DNA from 3 places in the Thalassotalea crassostreae genome. Region 1 is predicted to be linked to each of the others. Evidence: predicted binding sites of a transcription regulator. Region 1 holds the regulator's gene; each other region holds the start of a gene.
What was found. The regulator FNR, encoded in region 1, switches genes on or off when oxygen is low (the NO sensors DNR and NnrR bind a similar motif). The targets are predictions, from matches to a motif close to TTGATCTAGATCAA.

Region 1 (5,598 bases):
AGAACATACCGATACCGGCTGCAATACCAAAACGCAATGCGTGTGGAATTGAGTTTATTATCCATTCACGTATTTTAAAAATACTTAGCAAGGTGAAGATAACGCCTGAAATAAATACGCCACCTAAAGCAACATTCCATGAATGTCCAAGCTCCATTACTACAGTAAAGGTGAAAAATGCGTTAAGACCCATACCAGGGGCTAATGCGATAGGGTAGTTAGCGTATAAGCCCATGATTAAACAACCGATAGCGGCTGCAAGACAGGTTGCAACGAATACTGCGCCCTGATCCATTCCGGTCATTGCTAACATCGAAGGGTTTACAAAGATAATGTAACCCATAGTTAAAAAAGTGGTGAAGCCAGCAATAAGTTCTTTTTTTATTGTGGTACCGTGCTCTGCTAATTTAAATAGCTTTTCAAACATATTATGTTCCCTGGTTTAATTTAAATATTTATTAGTTTTATTGTTTTAATCAAAATGCTGCTTAGGCATTTTAAGTAATAAGTTTTTGGCACTGAGTTTTAATGATGTTGTATCTACGCCGCAATGTTGACGAATTTTACGCTAAATGCCACTAAAATCACAGAAAAAGCTGTGCATTGATACTAACTTACCGACTTAATGCCTTATGAGGCCTATTTTACTTTACTTCGATAATGTCTAAACGATTAACTTCTTCGATTTTTAGTGTTGTTGTGATATTTGGCGCTTTAATTTCTTCTTTATCAAACGCCAAGTCACCACCGTTGATCACACCCGACGACAAATCAACATTTTTAAAGTCATACAAACAGTGATCGGCTAGATGTGATGGTGCTACATTTTGCATCGCAGTAAAAATTGATTCAGCTCGTCCCGGAAATTGCACATTCCAATCTTTAAGCATCTTTTTCACATTTTGACGTTGTAAGTTTGGTTGACTTCCGCAAAGGTTACACGGAATAATCGGGAATTGTTTTAGCGCAGCGTATTGCTTTATTTCAACTTCTTTACAGTACGCTAAAGGACGGATAACGACATGCTCGCCATTGTCTGAAACAAGCTTTGCAGGCATGGTTTTTAAAGTACCATTGAAGAACATATTAAGCATTAAGGTTTCTATCATGTCATCTCGATGGTGACCTAGCGCTATTTTGGTTACGCGTAACCTCTTTGCGGTACTGTATAATATGCCACGACGCAAGCGAGAGCATAGGCTGCAGGTGGTTTTGCCTTCTGGGATCTTATCTTTGACGATAGCGTAAGTATCTTCTTCAATTATGTGGTATTGGACACCTAAATCCTCTAGATAAGCAGGTAAAATATGCTCTGGAAAGCCTGGTTGTTTTTGATCTAGGTTGACCGCAATAATATCAAAATGAATCGGTGCAGAGGCCTTCAATTTTAACAATATATCAAGCATCGTATAACTATCAGCACCACCTGATAGACAGACCATAACTTTGTCACCGTCTTCGATCATGTTGTAATCGCTGATCGCTTTACCTGCATTGTGACGAAATCGTTTCTCTAATTTGCTAAGTTTTGCTTTAGCTAACTTTTCGTCGCTTTTCTCGGTGCTAACGTCTATAGACATGCTTGAAGCCTTTGCATTTATGATTAAGTTTAAAAAGCGCGCATTATACCTGAGCAAAGTGCTCAGGCAAAGTAGGACTCGGTTATTTTAAGGTTAACGATAAGTTAAATGTTAGTGATCCGTGTGATAAAACTGGAGTAATCACACGGGGTGTTTGGATAGATTGTTAAGCAATAGTCGCAATAAATATAATGAATTGGTTATTTCAAGAATGGTGATTCATAACCGTCAGGCTTTAACGCCAATAAATCACAGTTAAGTCTGTCTATTACATGCTCAGCAGTATTGCCGATAAGTACAGCTGAAAGACCTGTACGACCCACTGTACCAAGAATGACGAGTTCTGCATCGATGTCGTTAGCTACTTTTTCAATAACATCCTCTGGTAATCCTTCTTCAACGTGCAGAAAATCATAATCAATGCCAAATTTATCAGCATGTTCTCGCATTACATCGCGGTGATGGTTCTTCATTGCTTGGTTATATTCATTGGCGTCAAATTCCGGAATTTCTATAGCAATATTTATAGGTGTTCCAGGGTAAGAATTAACAAAATGAGTATCTGCGGTGATCAACTTACTAAGATTAAGGGCTTCTTCGGTAATTTTGTTATTTAGCGATTGATGCTCGAGTTCTTCGCTACCAACGTTAACGGCAGCAAGTACATGACCATTTTCTGGCCATTGATGTTCTTTAACAAGTAATAAAGGTACCCAACATTTTCGAATTAAATGCCAATCCGTTGGTGTGAATATCACTGACTGCAGTGCAGGGTGTTCATGAGTACTTTTTACTACTAAATCGAAGTTATTATCACGGATTTCACTTAATATCGCGTCAAAAGGTCGGTTGTGCCATACCGCTTTAGTGCTAATATCACACGGCATGTCTTTAATGAGGTCTTTGAGCCATAGTTCTCTGTCATTAACTACAGTTTCTCGCATTGCCTCTCGTTCTTCACCTGACAGCATTGTGGTCATTTCGTATGAAAAGTCGTAGATAGTTAAAAAAGCAGTAATCCTTGCGTTGGTTTTGCTCGCAAGGGTGCATGCCCTTGCCAATGCTTTTTGGTCTTCTGTAGTCGGGTCAATAACAACGAGGATATTTTGATAACTTTCCATGAGTCTGGCCTTAATTAACGAGAATTTGTATAAATAAACGGTATATTAAGCTTAATCGCTTCTATTGATTGTTACAAATTTGTTAGCATTAAAAATAGTAATAATCATAGCTTATTGATTCGTATCAAATATTTTAAAAGATTATGTGATTTTAAACACAAAAAAGGCACCGTTTAGGTGCCTTATGTAAAGAGTTAGTCCTCGGCTATTTATTAAAGCCTGCAAGTTGGTATAACGCGTCCTTATCAATAATCGTTATAAACTTATTTTCGACTTTAATAAGGCCTTCTTTTTGAAACCTTGTCATTAAACGAGAAATAGTTTCAATTGTTAAGCCAATATAATTACCAATTTCACTGCGAGTCATCGGCAGGTTGAATTCCATATTTGATAAATTACGACTACCTAAACGATGGCCATAACTTGCTAAAAATGTAGCAAGTTTCTCTTCGGCATTTTTACGGTTTAATAATAAAATCATCTCGCTAGAGCAGAGTATTTCGTTGCTCATTAAATTCATCATTTGTGCTTTAAGCTTAGGGATTTTATTAGATAGCGTATCTAATACTTCAAATGGGATCTCACAAACCATTGACGTTTCTAACGCTTTCGCGAAACTTGGATGTTTTTTCTTAGAAAGCGCATCGAATCCCATTAAATCACCAGCTAAGTGAAAACCAGTGATTTGTTCTTCACCTTGTTCTGAAATTATAAACGTTTTAAAAGTACCTGAACGGATGGCATAGAGCGTATGAAGGTTTTCGCCGGCTTTAAATATTTGTGTATTTTTTTGAATCGGTTTTTTACGAGAAATGATGTCGTCAAGTAAGTTAAGCTCTGATTCATTTAAACTAAAAGGAAGACACAATTCACTTATGCTGCAATTTTGACACTTAATATTATTCGCAACCGGGATTGTTTGAGGCATAACTACTAACTTCTATAAACTATTAATTAATCGTTAAATTTTACTAAAATATTTGTTGTAGAGCAATCATTAATGAATAACCGCCATATGCAATTAGAAGTAGAGCGGTTAGGGTTCGAAAAATGTCACTGCGTAAGGTTGTGGTGATAAATGCAAATCCTGACGCTAAAGTTAATAGAGCGGGTAACGTTCCTAAACCAAAGGCAGCCATAATTAATGCGCCATTTAGCCAATCAGCGCTTGCTACAGACCATGTAAGGGTTGAGTACACAAGGCCGCAGGGTAACCATCCCCAAATTGCACCTAACCCCAATGCTTGCTTGATATTTGTTACCGGTATAAATCGTTTCGAGAATGGTTGTAGGTACTTCCATAAATACGAACCAATGGCCTCAACACGATTTAATAAGAATGACCATTTGGCAATGTATAGACCAAGTAATATAACAAAGACTGCAGCAATAACTTTAAGCCAAATAATATGATCGCCGATGGATTTTGCCGCTAACGAGCCTGTTAAACCAGCAATAGCGCCGGCGATAGCGTAGGAAGAGATGCGTCCTAAGTTATAGCTTAAAAGTAACGAAAAGTTTAGCTTACGTTCACCGGCAATTGATGACGTCAACATTGTGGTAATGCCACCGCACATTGCGACGCAGTGTCCTGCACCCGCTAAACCAATCAAAAATGCCGATAAAAAGTCTAAGCTCATTTTTTCTTTTCTAGTTCTTCGTTGCTAGAGGTTTGATTATTTTCGCGAGTGTTGTTTTGTTGCTTATCATCGTCAAATAGAATGCTCATGCCTTGTTTCTCAAGATCATCAAATTGTTCTGTTTTAACCGCCCAGAAAAACAAATAAATGGCAATCGCCGTAAAGACCAGAGCAACAGGGATAAGAATATAGATCACGCTCATGACTTTAATAACCTTAGTGAATTGGTAACCACGATAATAGAGCTTGCTGACATACCTAATACTGCCATATATGGCGTGATAAAACCACATACTGCCAGTGGCAGGATTATCGAGTTATAAGCAAACGCCCAAGCAAAGTTTTGTTTCACAATTCTAGATGTTTTATTGGATATGCGGGTGAGATTTAATAAGCTTGAAAGTTGGTTATTAAGTAAAATAACATCAGCCCCACTTTTTGCTATTTCCGTACCGCTACCCATTGCTATTGAAATGTGAGCTGCGGCAAATACTGGTGAATCGTTCACACCATCGCCAACCATAGCAACGTTTTTTCCGTATTCTTGTTTTTGCTTGATAAGAATTAGTTTATCAGTCGCTGTGCAGGTATGGTGGACCTCTCTGATATTAACTTGTTGGCAAAATTTATTTACACCGGCTTCACTGTCACCACTGATCAAAAGAGCGTCGTTGCCTTTTGACGTCAATTCTTGCAATACGTGCTTAGTATCATCGCGAAGGGTATCTTCTAAATAAAATACGGCAACCAGCGTATTGTCTATCGTCATTAAGCATTGAGCATTATAATATTTTTCAGCAATGTCGCATGTTTCATTTATCCAACTTACTTTGCCGATATTTACCGTGCTTGGCATTTGGTTGCTATCAATGAGTGTCGCACTGATGCCACAACCTGGGATCACGTCAATATTTTTAGTGTTAATGTTAAAGTCACGATATTCACTAAACGCCTTGGCAATAGGATGCTCAGAACGCGTTTCTATTGCGGCGGCAATGGCGAGTAATTGTTGCTCATTATAGTGCTCGCTAAGTACCTCGACTTTGGTTATCGCAAATGCGCCATTTGTCAACGTACCGGTTTTATCGAACGCATAACAATTGATCGTAGGCATTGTTTCCAATACATGACCACTTTTTATCATGATGCCTTCACGGTTTAATCGAATTGTGCCGCAGGTAAGAGCGGTAGGGGTGGCCAACGACAATGCACATGGGCAAGTTGCTACTAATACCGATAAAGTTATCCAGAAAGCTT
Region 2 (5,598 bases), 670 kb from region 1:
CTGACAGCCAAAGTCGACTTCCATCAGTGCGCCCAGATTAATATCAGATATAATTAACGAATGACAAAATAGTGCTGACAGCGAAAGGGCCATCTCGGTTTTGTCAGTACATACAGAAAATGCGGGGCCAAAACCTGAAGTATTATGGATATCAACAACCACTTCAGGTGACACCTCTTTAATCGCTTTAGCAATAATATTGGCTCGTTTAAAATAGCCGTAATCGAGTTCTTTATTAAAGCAGCGGTTCAAATCTAACGCACCCTCTAAAAAACGGTGACTTAATATTGGGCTAGCACTGGCGGCTTCGACCGAGCAAATAATAAAACGTAGGTTCGTTTGCGGCCGTTGTTGAGGCTTTAGGTGAGTCAACCATCGATGAATTGCAATTAACCCTGACGGTTCATTGCCGTGGATCAGAGTTGTAATAACTCGGGTGCGACTACTATCTATGCCAGATATATCAATGACAGTTGGCCCTGTTAATGACATTAAAAACTGGTCATAATCAGATTTTAAACAAATTAAATCAGGGTCTTTAAGAAAGTTAATTTCGTTATAATCTACGACCATAATCGTTCCCATTGGCTAACTGGTTTAGCGCTTCGACATTGATTTAAATAAAGTTTTACTAGTTGTTGGCAGGCCTCGTCTTTATCGAGCGTTTGCTCAAGATGTTGGGCAGTCTTCTTTTGCCATATCGCGCCGGTGACGCCTTGTTCTAAGCGCTGCTCTATCGCGCCAAGATAAGTTTCGACTTCATCTTTATCAATGCCTAAATCGAGTAATCCTTTTTTGGCTTTAGGAAGTAATTGTTTTATCACTTCGCAAATACTTACTTCTTCTAATTTATAGCAATGATTGAGTGGCCAAAGGACTTTTGCATCGAGCCCATATTGAGCGCAACGATAAAAGTTATACTCGGCATAACGAAATGGCATAATTGCAGTAAAGTCGTTTACTTCATCTTTTAGGCCATTAGCTAAACCAATTGCAAACGCCGCATTTGCCACCATATCGATACTTGTTGGGCCTGCGGGTATTGCTCGAAATTCAATACGCATATGGCCATTGCCGTGATGATCATAAACTGGTCTATGCCATGGCCACAGTGTTCCCATATGCATATTAAGCTCTTCAAGGCGTTCATTATTGGCTCTGTCGTTATCGCATAGTGCTGGCAAGATAGGCGGGTAGAGCGCTACTGATTGAGCAAATAATTCCCAGACGTTATCTTTTAGCCAACCAAAACCAAAATTCACTCGTGTTGGTTCATGCCATTGGTATTGGTGTTGATGACGAATATCGAGTGATTGCTTAAAAAGCGCTATTCGAGTTTCATCCCAAACTCGATTACCGAGGAATATCGCTGAATTAGCGCCTATTGCGGTGACTAAAGGGATGGTTAATTGCGCGGCATTAAAGACATTATTAAAATCTTTATATTGGGTCATCATATGAACTTGAAAGGATGTATTAGCACCTTCAGCACAAATATCATCAAAGCGCTCGGTGATCGGCTCTTCACCGTTTATGTTCACTGAAAAAGCATCGCCTCGCTGTTCAAATAAATGATTCGATAAACAGTGATAGCGACTTAAATCAGTCATCAATTGATGATTTATATCTTGCTTCTTCAGCGTCGGCAAAATACCAATGGGTAAAACATTGATATTATTTTTAGCGGCGATTTGTTCGAGCTGTGCGGTTTTCTCAAGCATTTCATTGCGAATTGCTGTGAACGGCTTACCGTTTTGCTTGACCGCACTAAGGTTTAGCTCCAAGTTATATTTGTTGAGTTCAACTTGATATTGAGGATCACTAAGTTGGTTGAGCAAGAGTTGGTTTGATGGACTTATCTGTCCATTATCATCAATAAGATACATCTCTAGCTCGGCACCAAATTTCAGCGTTTCGTCACCAAAATGGTCCCTTGCTAAAATGTCTTTTAGTTGCGTTAATTGATGGTACAGAGCCTGTTGGAAAACTTTGTAATCATTATCTGTAAACGATTTTTGTGATACGTCTTTACCCATAGCATCATTTCTCCTTTAGAAAAATAATGCGCTTTTTTGTGGGAATGGAACTTGATTGAGGTCAAATTTTGAGTGTTAATTTTATGTAAATTAACCACGCAAGTTATAAAATTCAATTAAATCAGCTGTTTTAAGAGGGAAAAGGTTTTTTGTTTTAGCGTTGCCGATATTCAAAAATCGAGATTAAAACTTATAAGCAGGCATATCAAAACCCGCAGGTTTTAATCCGTGCATATGCAATAGTCCTTTATAGCTAGATTCACCATCGCCACTAAATTCAAACTGAAAATCGCTTTTTACAAAAATGCCTAAACGTTTACTTGCACTAAAACGAGTTTTAACACGAGCAATCGCAATAAACTGTAGCTCTAATTGTTCACAATGTTGAGTCGCGACTTTACGTGCTTTTTCTGCAACTTTACGTAAGTGGTTAAAGTACCAAATGATCGTACAAGCAATTAGTAATACCCAAATTTCTGCCATCATATATGCCTTTAACGTTGAGATTGAACCGATAGATTCAATTTATTTTATTTGTTGATTTATTACTATGTTGTATTTGTATGCTCGTTTTTCAAGACTGGAGCTTGATTAGTTTTTTACTTGATTAAATAACTGACCAATCGCATTTCCTAGCACGTCACTGCGCTGTGGATCTCTAATACATTGCATTAAGGTTGGTCTTATTTTAGGGATCGCGATTAAATCTTTAAATACTGCGACGAATATTTCCTGTCCGACACAAGTGACTAATTTTTCTAAAAATGCCATCAGTTGTTTATGAACAATTAACGCTGGGTAACAGCGACCAGAGATGGTCACTAAAAGGTTTAAATTATTTAGCTGTTCATTGTTTAATATGTCTGTAATGAATTGCACTAACAATGGATTTTCGGCGTTGGCAGACATAGCTCTTAATAAGTTCGATAGACGAGAGAAGTCTACATCCTGTTGAGCTATTTCCTCTTTTGCTAAGGCAATTACCTTGGTTAAAAGGTCAATTGGCAACGGATGGTTTTCTAAGGCACCACATAAAATGTTAAATACTTGCTCTGGCAGCATCGCCAAGTTATCAATTAAGCTTGCAGCATTTTGCTTATCATCGATTCGAGCGGCGAAATCGGCAATGCCTTGCACTCCGACTCCTTGCCAATTATCTAATCCAAGTTTACCAGACATGTACAGTTGACAATGTTCGTAATACTCAGATGCATTCTGCTTTAAATCACGTTTAATTAACGCATTCAAAGTCGCTAGTTTGTATTGGCTCGGCGTAAAGTTATACGGATTAGCTTGTAATAACTCTTCTTGTTTTTCGGTCGGATCTTGCGTTAAATCGCTACCAAGGGCCTCTAGGATTATCGCCAAATAGTGATTTCTTGAACCTTGATTAAGTAAACCGCGCTCGTCTAATGGTAGCTTTACGAACCATAAATAAGGTGCTGATTTTTGTTCTTGCCAAAAGGCGATTGCAAAGCATGCATGTCCTTGTATTGGGTAAGGGTATGGTTGCATCGCTTGCTCTACTTTTTCAAAGTCTTGCTTGGCAATTTTTTGCACGACACGACCGATATCAAATATTCGATATTTGGAATTCGATAATTTTAGTAACTCGGAAATAGTCGATATTTGCGTCATAATTGCGGTGCGTCAGCATTAGTAGTTCAAAAGTGGTCGCATTATAAATATAATTGCAGCGCAACTCCATTTATTTAAATAAACTTTACTTAAATAAAACACTAAGCAATTCATTAAAAGGGTCAGCAATTGCAATCTAAAGTTTTACAGTTACTTAAACATCTAGAGCAAGAGTTAACGATGCAAAATTTGTGGCAGACACAGCCGCCCAGCGGAGAGGCTTTAGCGTCAACACAGCCATTTTGTATTGACACATTATCTTTTGAGCAATGGTTACAGTTTATCTTTATCGTGAAAATAAAACTGATGATTGAACAGGGGATGACCTTGCCAAGTCAAATTAGTTTGACGCCGATGGCAGAAGAAGCATTTAAACATCTTGGTGAAAAAGCGAATAACCTAATTAAGGTTATCGCCGATATTGACGCTACGCTAAGCAATCAGTAGTCACTGTAAACTAAAAGCAATATAACTAGTAAATTAACATGATAAATGACAATCCCGAAAATTCAGCAAGCGTTAGTGTTGAAGACGAAAGTGTTGAGTCTCCGCCACAGTTAGAAATACTTTATCAAGATGAACACTTAGTTGCGGTAAATAAACCGAGTGGGTTGTTTGTGCATCGTTCTTTTATGGATCGCCATGAAAAATACTTTGCCTTGCAGTTAGTGCGAGATCTTGTTGGTCAATATGTGTATCCATTGCATCGACTCGATAGACCAACCTCTGGCGTATTATTATTCGGTTTATCGGAAGACGTTGCTCGTAAAATGGGGCAGGCGTTTACCGATAAAACTATTCAAAAGACCTACTATGCGATTACTCGAGGCCACTTAAATGGTGAAGGGCAGGTCGATTATCCATTAAAAGAAAAGCTCGATAAACTGGGTGATAAATACGTTAATCAAGATAAGCCAGCTCAAGATGCCGTTACCGATTATCAATCGATAGCAACGTCATCGTTAGCAATTCCGCTCGGTAAATTTGATTCTGTTCGTTATTCATTAATCAAACTTAAGCCACATACGGGACGACGACACCAGATCAGACGTCATTTAGCACACCTACGCCACCCAATTATTGGTGATATAAATTACGGTGATAATAAGCAAAATCCGTTTTTTGGTAAGCACTTTGGTTTTAGACGATTGATGTTACATGCCCAACAACTTGAATTCTTACACCCGATCACCGATGAGAAAATAACCATCTCTGCGCCATTAGATGAACAGTGGCTATTTGTCTTTAAAGAGTTAGGCTGGAATATTGAAATAAATTAAAAGCCCATTAATATTAAAATTTTAGTTTTGTACATAGCATCTTTTGGTCTTATCAATTCCATTAACTTATTATCAAATATAAACTTTTTTTCTTGAAAAGCGTTGTTAATGGCGTATACTCGGCTTGCAAGCTTTGAAAATGCAATACCATTTATTTCGATTTATAAGTACAACTCGTTCCAACATCTCGACATAAAAGTAAAACATGAACAAGCTATTATGCTCCATGTCGGAGTTGGAAATGTCTACGTTTTAACGTAAACAATAATAAAATTATAAATTAGGAATAAAATTATGTCTGATTCAAAAACAGGTACAGTAAAGTGGTTTAACGACGAGAAAGGTTTTGGTTTTATCGAACAACAAGGCGGTCCTGACGTATTCGTTCACTTCCGTGCAATCGTTGATACAGGTGGTCGTCGTACACTAGCTGAAGGCCAACAAGTAGAATTTGAAGTAACTCAAGGTCAAAAAGGACCACAAGCTGAGAATGTAAAACCTCTATAAGCTTTTGACAAGTTACTGAAAAGAACCAGCATGCGCTGGTTTTTTTATGTCTGGAAATTGTGTTCAGTAATTGTGTTCAGTAATTTGTGTTTAAAGTTGATGCGTTAAAATACTCGACTTCCTGAACTTGGTTCAGG
Region 3 (5,598 bases), 1.6 Mb from region 1:
GCACGCTCATTGCACTTCGGTATCCTGAGTCAACGCGTTCCACTTCGCGTGCGACTAAACCATAAGAAACGTAGCCAACACCCGAGCAACCATAACCATCGATTGTCGCACCTAACAAGCCTAACTCGCCAAATTGACGCATGATTTTTGGATCAAAATGCTCATTGCGATTTGCCATTAAAATACCAGGTTGTAATTGTTCCTGACAGAAATCACGAGCCATATCTCGGATCATACGCTCATCTTCGGTTAATTGGTCGTTGAGTAAAAGAATGTCTTCCCAGTTTGACTGCGCTGCGCTCACGGTAACTCTCCTCTGTGGATCATGACATCAATAATATTGCACTGATGTTTTGAGGTTTAGATATGTTTAATATCACTCAAGCTAAATTGATTTTTTTTAGATAAAATTTTGTATAAAAATTATAAGGTAACAATGCAAAGGTATCAGGATTATGTCAAAGATCAAATACGACTTGATAAGAAGAGAATAATATTGCCGCAAGTGTAAAAGATACTCTACAGTTTTAGCTCTATATTGGAACGTAGTATATAAATTAGAGTTTTTTGATGTTTGCTAATTTTTACTTGCCCGCCAATTGTTTCTGCGCGTATTCAAATTTCAATCGATACTCAGTAATCTTATCTTGAAGTTCTGCGGTTTCATCGTTAAGACGTTGTTTCAATTCTGAATTTTCATCGCGGAGTTCTTTTAAGGTATTGCGAATCTGATCATCGCTAGAGTCTTGACGAGATTTCAATGTCGCATTTTTTTGCAGGTAGCTTGAAACTTTTTCTTGCTCGGCTGCCAATGCCGCTTCTAGTTTTGCAATTTCAGATGATTCATTCGTTGTTTGTTTTTTCAGTGTCTCTAGTTCTTTACCTAACTCAGCTTTGTCATTGTTAAGCTTTTCAATAATTTTGTCGGTATTACTTTGGTGAGTATCTAATTTATCTTTCTGCTCTTTAAGATCTAAATTAATTGCGCTGATTTGTTCATTAAGGCTGTTGGTTTTACTGTCGCTTTCACTTGCCAACTGTTTGATTTCCGCTTTGTGGGACTTATTCAGTTCGGACAATTCACTGTCATGCTGTTGGCGTATATTAATGAGCTGTTCGGTAGTCTTCTTATGATTGCTTTCTAACTCTGATAATTGTTCTTCTTTGCGTTCGACTTTATCTTTAAGTGCGCCGTTTTCAATCCAAGTCGACTTTTGTTTTTTCTCGCTTTGCGCCAGCTGTTTTTCAATATCATTCAGCTGTTGTTGCAAATCTTTTGTCGCCTGTTCAAGTTGCTGTTGATGTTGTTGCTCAATATCGGCAATTTGTTGTTGCTCGGCGTTAAGGTTTTGCAAATGATGATCAAGCTCAGTCTGTATCTTGTCTTTGCTCTTGGTTAAAGCACTAACCTCTTTGTTTAATGCCGCTACCTTTGATTCGGAATCTGTTTGTAGCTGCTCAATTGCTTTTTCATAAGCTGCTTTTTCTGATTCTAACTGTTGGCTGAGTATGTCACGTTCATTGGCTTGTGCTGTTAACTCAGTAATTTTTTCGTCAGTAGATTTTTGTTGTTCTTTGAGCGCTTTTTGTTGTGTTTTTTCGGCATCCTTAAGCTTTACTTCGGCAGCGGCCAATGTTGCTTGAATGGCTTCTAATTGTTCTTGTAATTGCGCTATGTCTGCAATGTGTGCAGTTTCACTATCTTGTAATTTTTGTTTTTCAGTTTCAATAGACTTCAGCGCTAAGGTATTAGCGTTGATGGTTTTATTCAGTTTTTCTATCTCTGACTTATATTGTTTGTCAACCTTGGCAGTTTCTTGATCTATGCGCTTAGCAGAGTTTTTATTTTCCACCGTTAACGCTTTGTTATCTTTCTCTAATTGCTTGATACTCTTGTTGAGCTCGGCTATTTCTGCTTTGTTCTTGTTAACTAATTCTTGAGACTTGGTTAGCTTGCCTTCAAGGCTTTTAAGGGCCTGTGAGCTTGAGCCAGAGGCTTGCTCATAGATCGATAAACGCTCTTTGTGTTGAGCAATGAGTCGCTCAGTTTCCGACTTGTGAGCGATATTTTTTTCAGCGATCTCGTTATTTAACTTACTGACACTTTGTTCGCTATCGTTAAATTTTGACTCTAGCTCAGTAAAGGTATCATTGAGGTCTTTGTGCGCCGTTTGTAGCTGTTCAAACTGATCTTGGTCACCGTTTAGGCTGGCTTTTAATTCTGCAATTTCAAGACTCGTGGTTTCTTGTAGCTGTTTGTGAGTTGTTTCGAGCTTAGTTAGCTTTTGCTCTACTTTCTTTAGTTCTTTTTTTAGTTCGGCGTTTTCTTGATTCAGAGGTTCAAGTTGTGACTGTAACAGGTTTCGGTTGTCTTTAACCAAACGAATTTCTTCGTTAAAGCTTTGCTCTTCTTTTAGCTTAACTTTTAAAATGGTACCAATGGTTTCGTGTTTTTCTTTTAGTTGCAGGTATTTAGTTTCATAGCGCAATAGCTTTTGATTAAGCTGCTCTATTTCGCTGTATTTGAGATTTACTGAATTGTGTTTTGATTGGCTTAATTTTTCATGAACTAGATTATATTTTTCATCCAATTCATTTTTTTGTTCAACAAGAGCTTTTTGTTTTTCTACCTCGGCTTGTTCACCTAACTTAGCGGCAAATTGCTTAAACTTATCCTCTAGTTGGATAAATATATCTCCAGCCAGTAATTGCAACTGCTCTTCCGTGTCGTTATCTAATACAGACTTGTCTGCCATAATAAGCTCTTGTTGTTTTTATATATCGTTATTATTACTACTAGCATTTAATCACGTTTGATAGGATTTACAAAATTTATCAAACTCTCACGGTGTCGAAAATTCAGTGTTTTAATGAAACAGCCGAAATAGTTTAATCAATCCCGCATCAAACCTAGATAAATGCTATTTCTTAAGCATAGCAAATACCATGATGATTTTTCACAAAATTTTAACATGTCGGAGTTGTTTTTACGGTTTTAGGCGTCAGAAAAAATAAAAGCGCCACAACAGGCGCTTTCTTTGGCATAAATTCATCGTTATATGATGAAGTTTATAAGACTTTAAATAGTGTATTTAAGCCTTTTTGGTTTGGTATTTTTTAATCATTAAAAATAGCTCATCTTTATGATTAAGACGTTGTTTCTTTAATGATTCCAAGTAATCATCCGATGTATTTTCTACACCTTCTTCAATGCGAATAACTTCATGATCAAGCTCATGATAAGCCTTAAATACTTTAGCAAAATGATTGTTGCTCATTTTTAGTTCATGGATTTCATCGTGATACTCAGGAAATTCGTGATGCAAATCGTGTTTTTGAATGTTCATAATTTTAATCCTTTGATATTGTTATTTAGTATTTAGTATTTAGTGTTCAGTTTGAGCGCAGCTAATACAGGTTTTGGCATAAGGCAATGCAGTTAGGCGCTGTTCGCCAATTTTATCTCCGCAGGTGCTGCAAATACCGTATTGTTCTGTTTGCAGTAATGCTAATGCTTGTTCAATCTTGTTTAGTTCTAAGCGAGTCTGTTCACAGATCTCGACTAAAACCTCATCGTTTTCTGATTCTGTGTTTTGTTCTGCGAAGTCTTGGCTGCGACCTTTTTGAAAGTCTTTCTCAATAGCGACTAAGCGCTTGGTGAGTTCAGCTTTTTTTTCGTTGAGGGTATTGGTTAGCTTTTCTACAATCATTGTCATACTCCTTATGACTGTAGATTAAACAATTGAATAAATATGATTTTGATCTAGCGCAATAAATGTAGTTGTTAACTATAAGTTAATCGATAACTACAAGTTAATGCGCTCTGAGTGAATTTTGAGTGCAAACTTAAGTATTTGAAAATACGCTATTGTTATAGAGAATTTTGAATGGCTTTTTGCGGAATAAAATTACCTTCGCGTTTAAAGTTAAACATTGGCAGGTAATCACTAAATTCAATTTGACTGTCTAGTTTATAAGATACTGTTTTTGTTGGTTTGCGAATGATTTCTTTAATCACTTTATAGCTGTTAAACCAATCCGCTTTGCCAATAAGCACAACTTCTTGAGAATCATTAGCACTTATAGATGGTAAATTTTTATTCTTACCAGCTAATAACGGTTCAGAATTTACCAGCAATTTATAATTCAACTGACTAATATCAAGATCAAAGCTATTTGGATTTGTAACATTTAGGGTGATCTTAAACGCTGGGTTTACGCCTTTAAGTGGCAACATTTCAATACCAACAACTTCTACATCTGGCTCTTTAACATCAGGCATCACTTGTGCACATGCGCTAATCATAAGCACTGAGAAAACAAACATTAGAGCACGTAAAGGAGAAGGTGTTGTCATTTTATGATCCTTAAAAAGCAATATTAGATTACGATAGCGTCTCCTAGCATTATCTATTTTGACGTATATGGCTAGTAAATTTATTCGCTATTGAGTTTTGGCTGGCAGTTATTCTGATTCGGAATTTATGCGATGTTTGTTCTTAATATAAAGCTGCTCAACTTTTTCTCGCGCCCAAGGTGTTTTGCGCAAAAACTTCAAACTCGAGTTAATGCTAGGGTTATCAGTAAAGCAACGAATTTTGATCAGCGCACCTAATTCTTTAAACCCAAAATAGGCTTCTAAGTCTGTTACGATCGTTTTTAAGGTTACACCATGGAGAGGATTATAAGGTTGGTTATCCATTGATTATTGCTTCTTACTTTGTTGCCAAGATAAGATAAATAATACCAAAAAACCGGGGTCAGAGTCAGATTAATTCCTTATAAAAATAAAATTAATCTGACTCTGACCCCAGTTTAAATGCGCGAGCATTATTTTTCAGGTATCAGTTAGCTTTCTAAAAAAGCGGCTAAATCGTCACTACCACCGATATGCTGGTTATCAATAAATACTTGCGGGACAGTTTCACGACCAGTAATTGCTTTAAGTGACGTTAAACTTGCACCACTACCTAAAACGATTTCTTCGTAGTCATAGCCATTTGCAGTTAATAACTCTTTTGCTTTTATACAAAATGGACAACCAGGTTTGGTGAAGATACTTACTGATTGTGGTTTTTTCGCTGTTGGATTGATGTACTCCAACATTGTGTCTGCATCAGAAACTTCAAACGGGTCGCCCGGAACATTTGGTTCAATAAACATTTTCTCAACAACACCGTCTTTAACTAGCATTGAATATCTCCAGCTACGTTTGCCAAAACCGATGTCGCTTTTGTCTACAAGCATGCCCATACCTTCACTGAACTGGCCGTTGCCATCAGGAATTAGGGTAACGTTGTCTGATTCTTGATCAGCCGCCCAAGCATTCATAACAAAGGTATCGTTTACTGAAACACAAACAATTTCATCAACGCCATTTTCTTTAAATGTTTTTGCTAACTCGTTGTAGCGAGGCAAATGCGTAGATGAACACGTCGGTGTGAACGCGCCTGGTAATGAGAATAAAACAACGGTTTTACCTTTAAATAATTCATCAGTAGAAACGTTTTTCCATTCGTTGTTTTGACGGGTTGGGAATACAACGCTAGGTACGTTTTGACCTTCTTTATTATCTAACATATCTGTCTCCTAAATATT

Region 2: LT090_RS06220 (glutamate-cysteine ligase family protein) is a predicted target of FNR. The motif match lies at 2,088-2,101, and genes of this name have one in related genera.
Region 3: LT090_RS15870 (TraR/DksA family transcriptional regulator) is a predicted target of FNR. The motif match lies at 3,759-3,772, and genes of this name have one in related genera.

The regions. Positions count from the first base shown of each region.
Region 1 covers NZ_CP017689.1:2,096,214-2,101,811, reverse strand. Annotated here, with positions in the region: gene LT090_RS09135 (NCS2 family permease) at 1-427, opposite strand, end outside; gene ttcA (tRNA 2-thiocytidine(32) synthetase TtcA) at 645-1,580, opposite strand; gene uspE (universal stress protein UspE) at 1,781-2,701, opposite strand; gene fnr (fumarate/nitrate reduction transcriptional regulator Fnr) at 2,907-3,629, opposite strand; gene LT090_RS09115 (sulfite exporter TauE/SafE family protein) at 3,673-4,341, opposite strand; gene ccoS (cbb3-type cytochrome oxidase assembly protein CcoS) at 4,338-4,544, opposite strand; gene LT090_RS09105 (heavy metal translocating P-type ATPase) at 4,541-5,598, opposite strand, start outside.
Region 2 covers NZ_CP017689.1:1,430,739-1,436,336, forward strand. Annotated here, with positions in the region: gene LT090_RS06215 (M14 family metallopeptidase) at 1-573, opposite strand, end outside; gene LT090_RS06220 (glutamate-cysteine ligase family protein) at 564-2,036, opposite strand; gene LT090_RS06225 (DUF3301 domain-containing protein) at 2,220-2,522, opposite strand; gene LT090_RS06230 (DUF3549 family protein) at 2,628-3,674, opposite strand; gene LT090_RS06235 (YqcC family protein) at 3,804-4,121, shown strand; gene truC (tRNA pseudouridine(65) synthase TruC) at 4,160-4,954, shown strand; gene LT090_RS06245 (cold-shock protein) at 5,249-5,461, shown strand.
Region 3 covers NZ_CP017689.1:3,677,524-3,683,121, reverse strand. Annotated here, with positions in the region: gene LT090_RS15885 (acyl-CoA dehydrogenase) at 1-304, opposite strand, end outside; gene LT090_RS15880 (coiled-coil domain-containing protein) at 585-2,756, opposite strand; gene LT090_RS15875 (YdcH family protein) at 3,093-3,347, opposite strand; gene LT090_RS15870 (TraR/DksA family transcriptional regulator) at 3,387-3,710, opposite strand; gene LT090_RS15865 (LEA/WHy family protein) at 3,872-4,357, opposite strand; partial or broken gene LT090_RS15860 (VF530 family protein) at 4,475-4,702, opposite strand; gene LT090_RS15855 (glutathione peroxidase) at 4,849-5,580, opposite strand.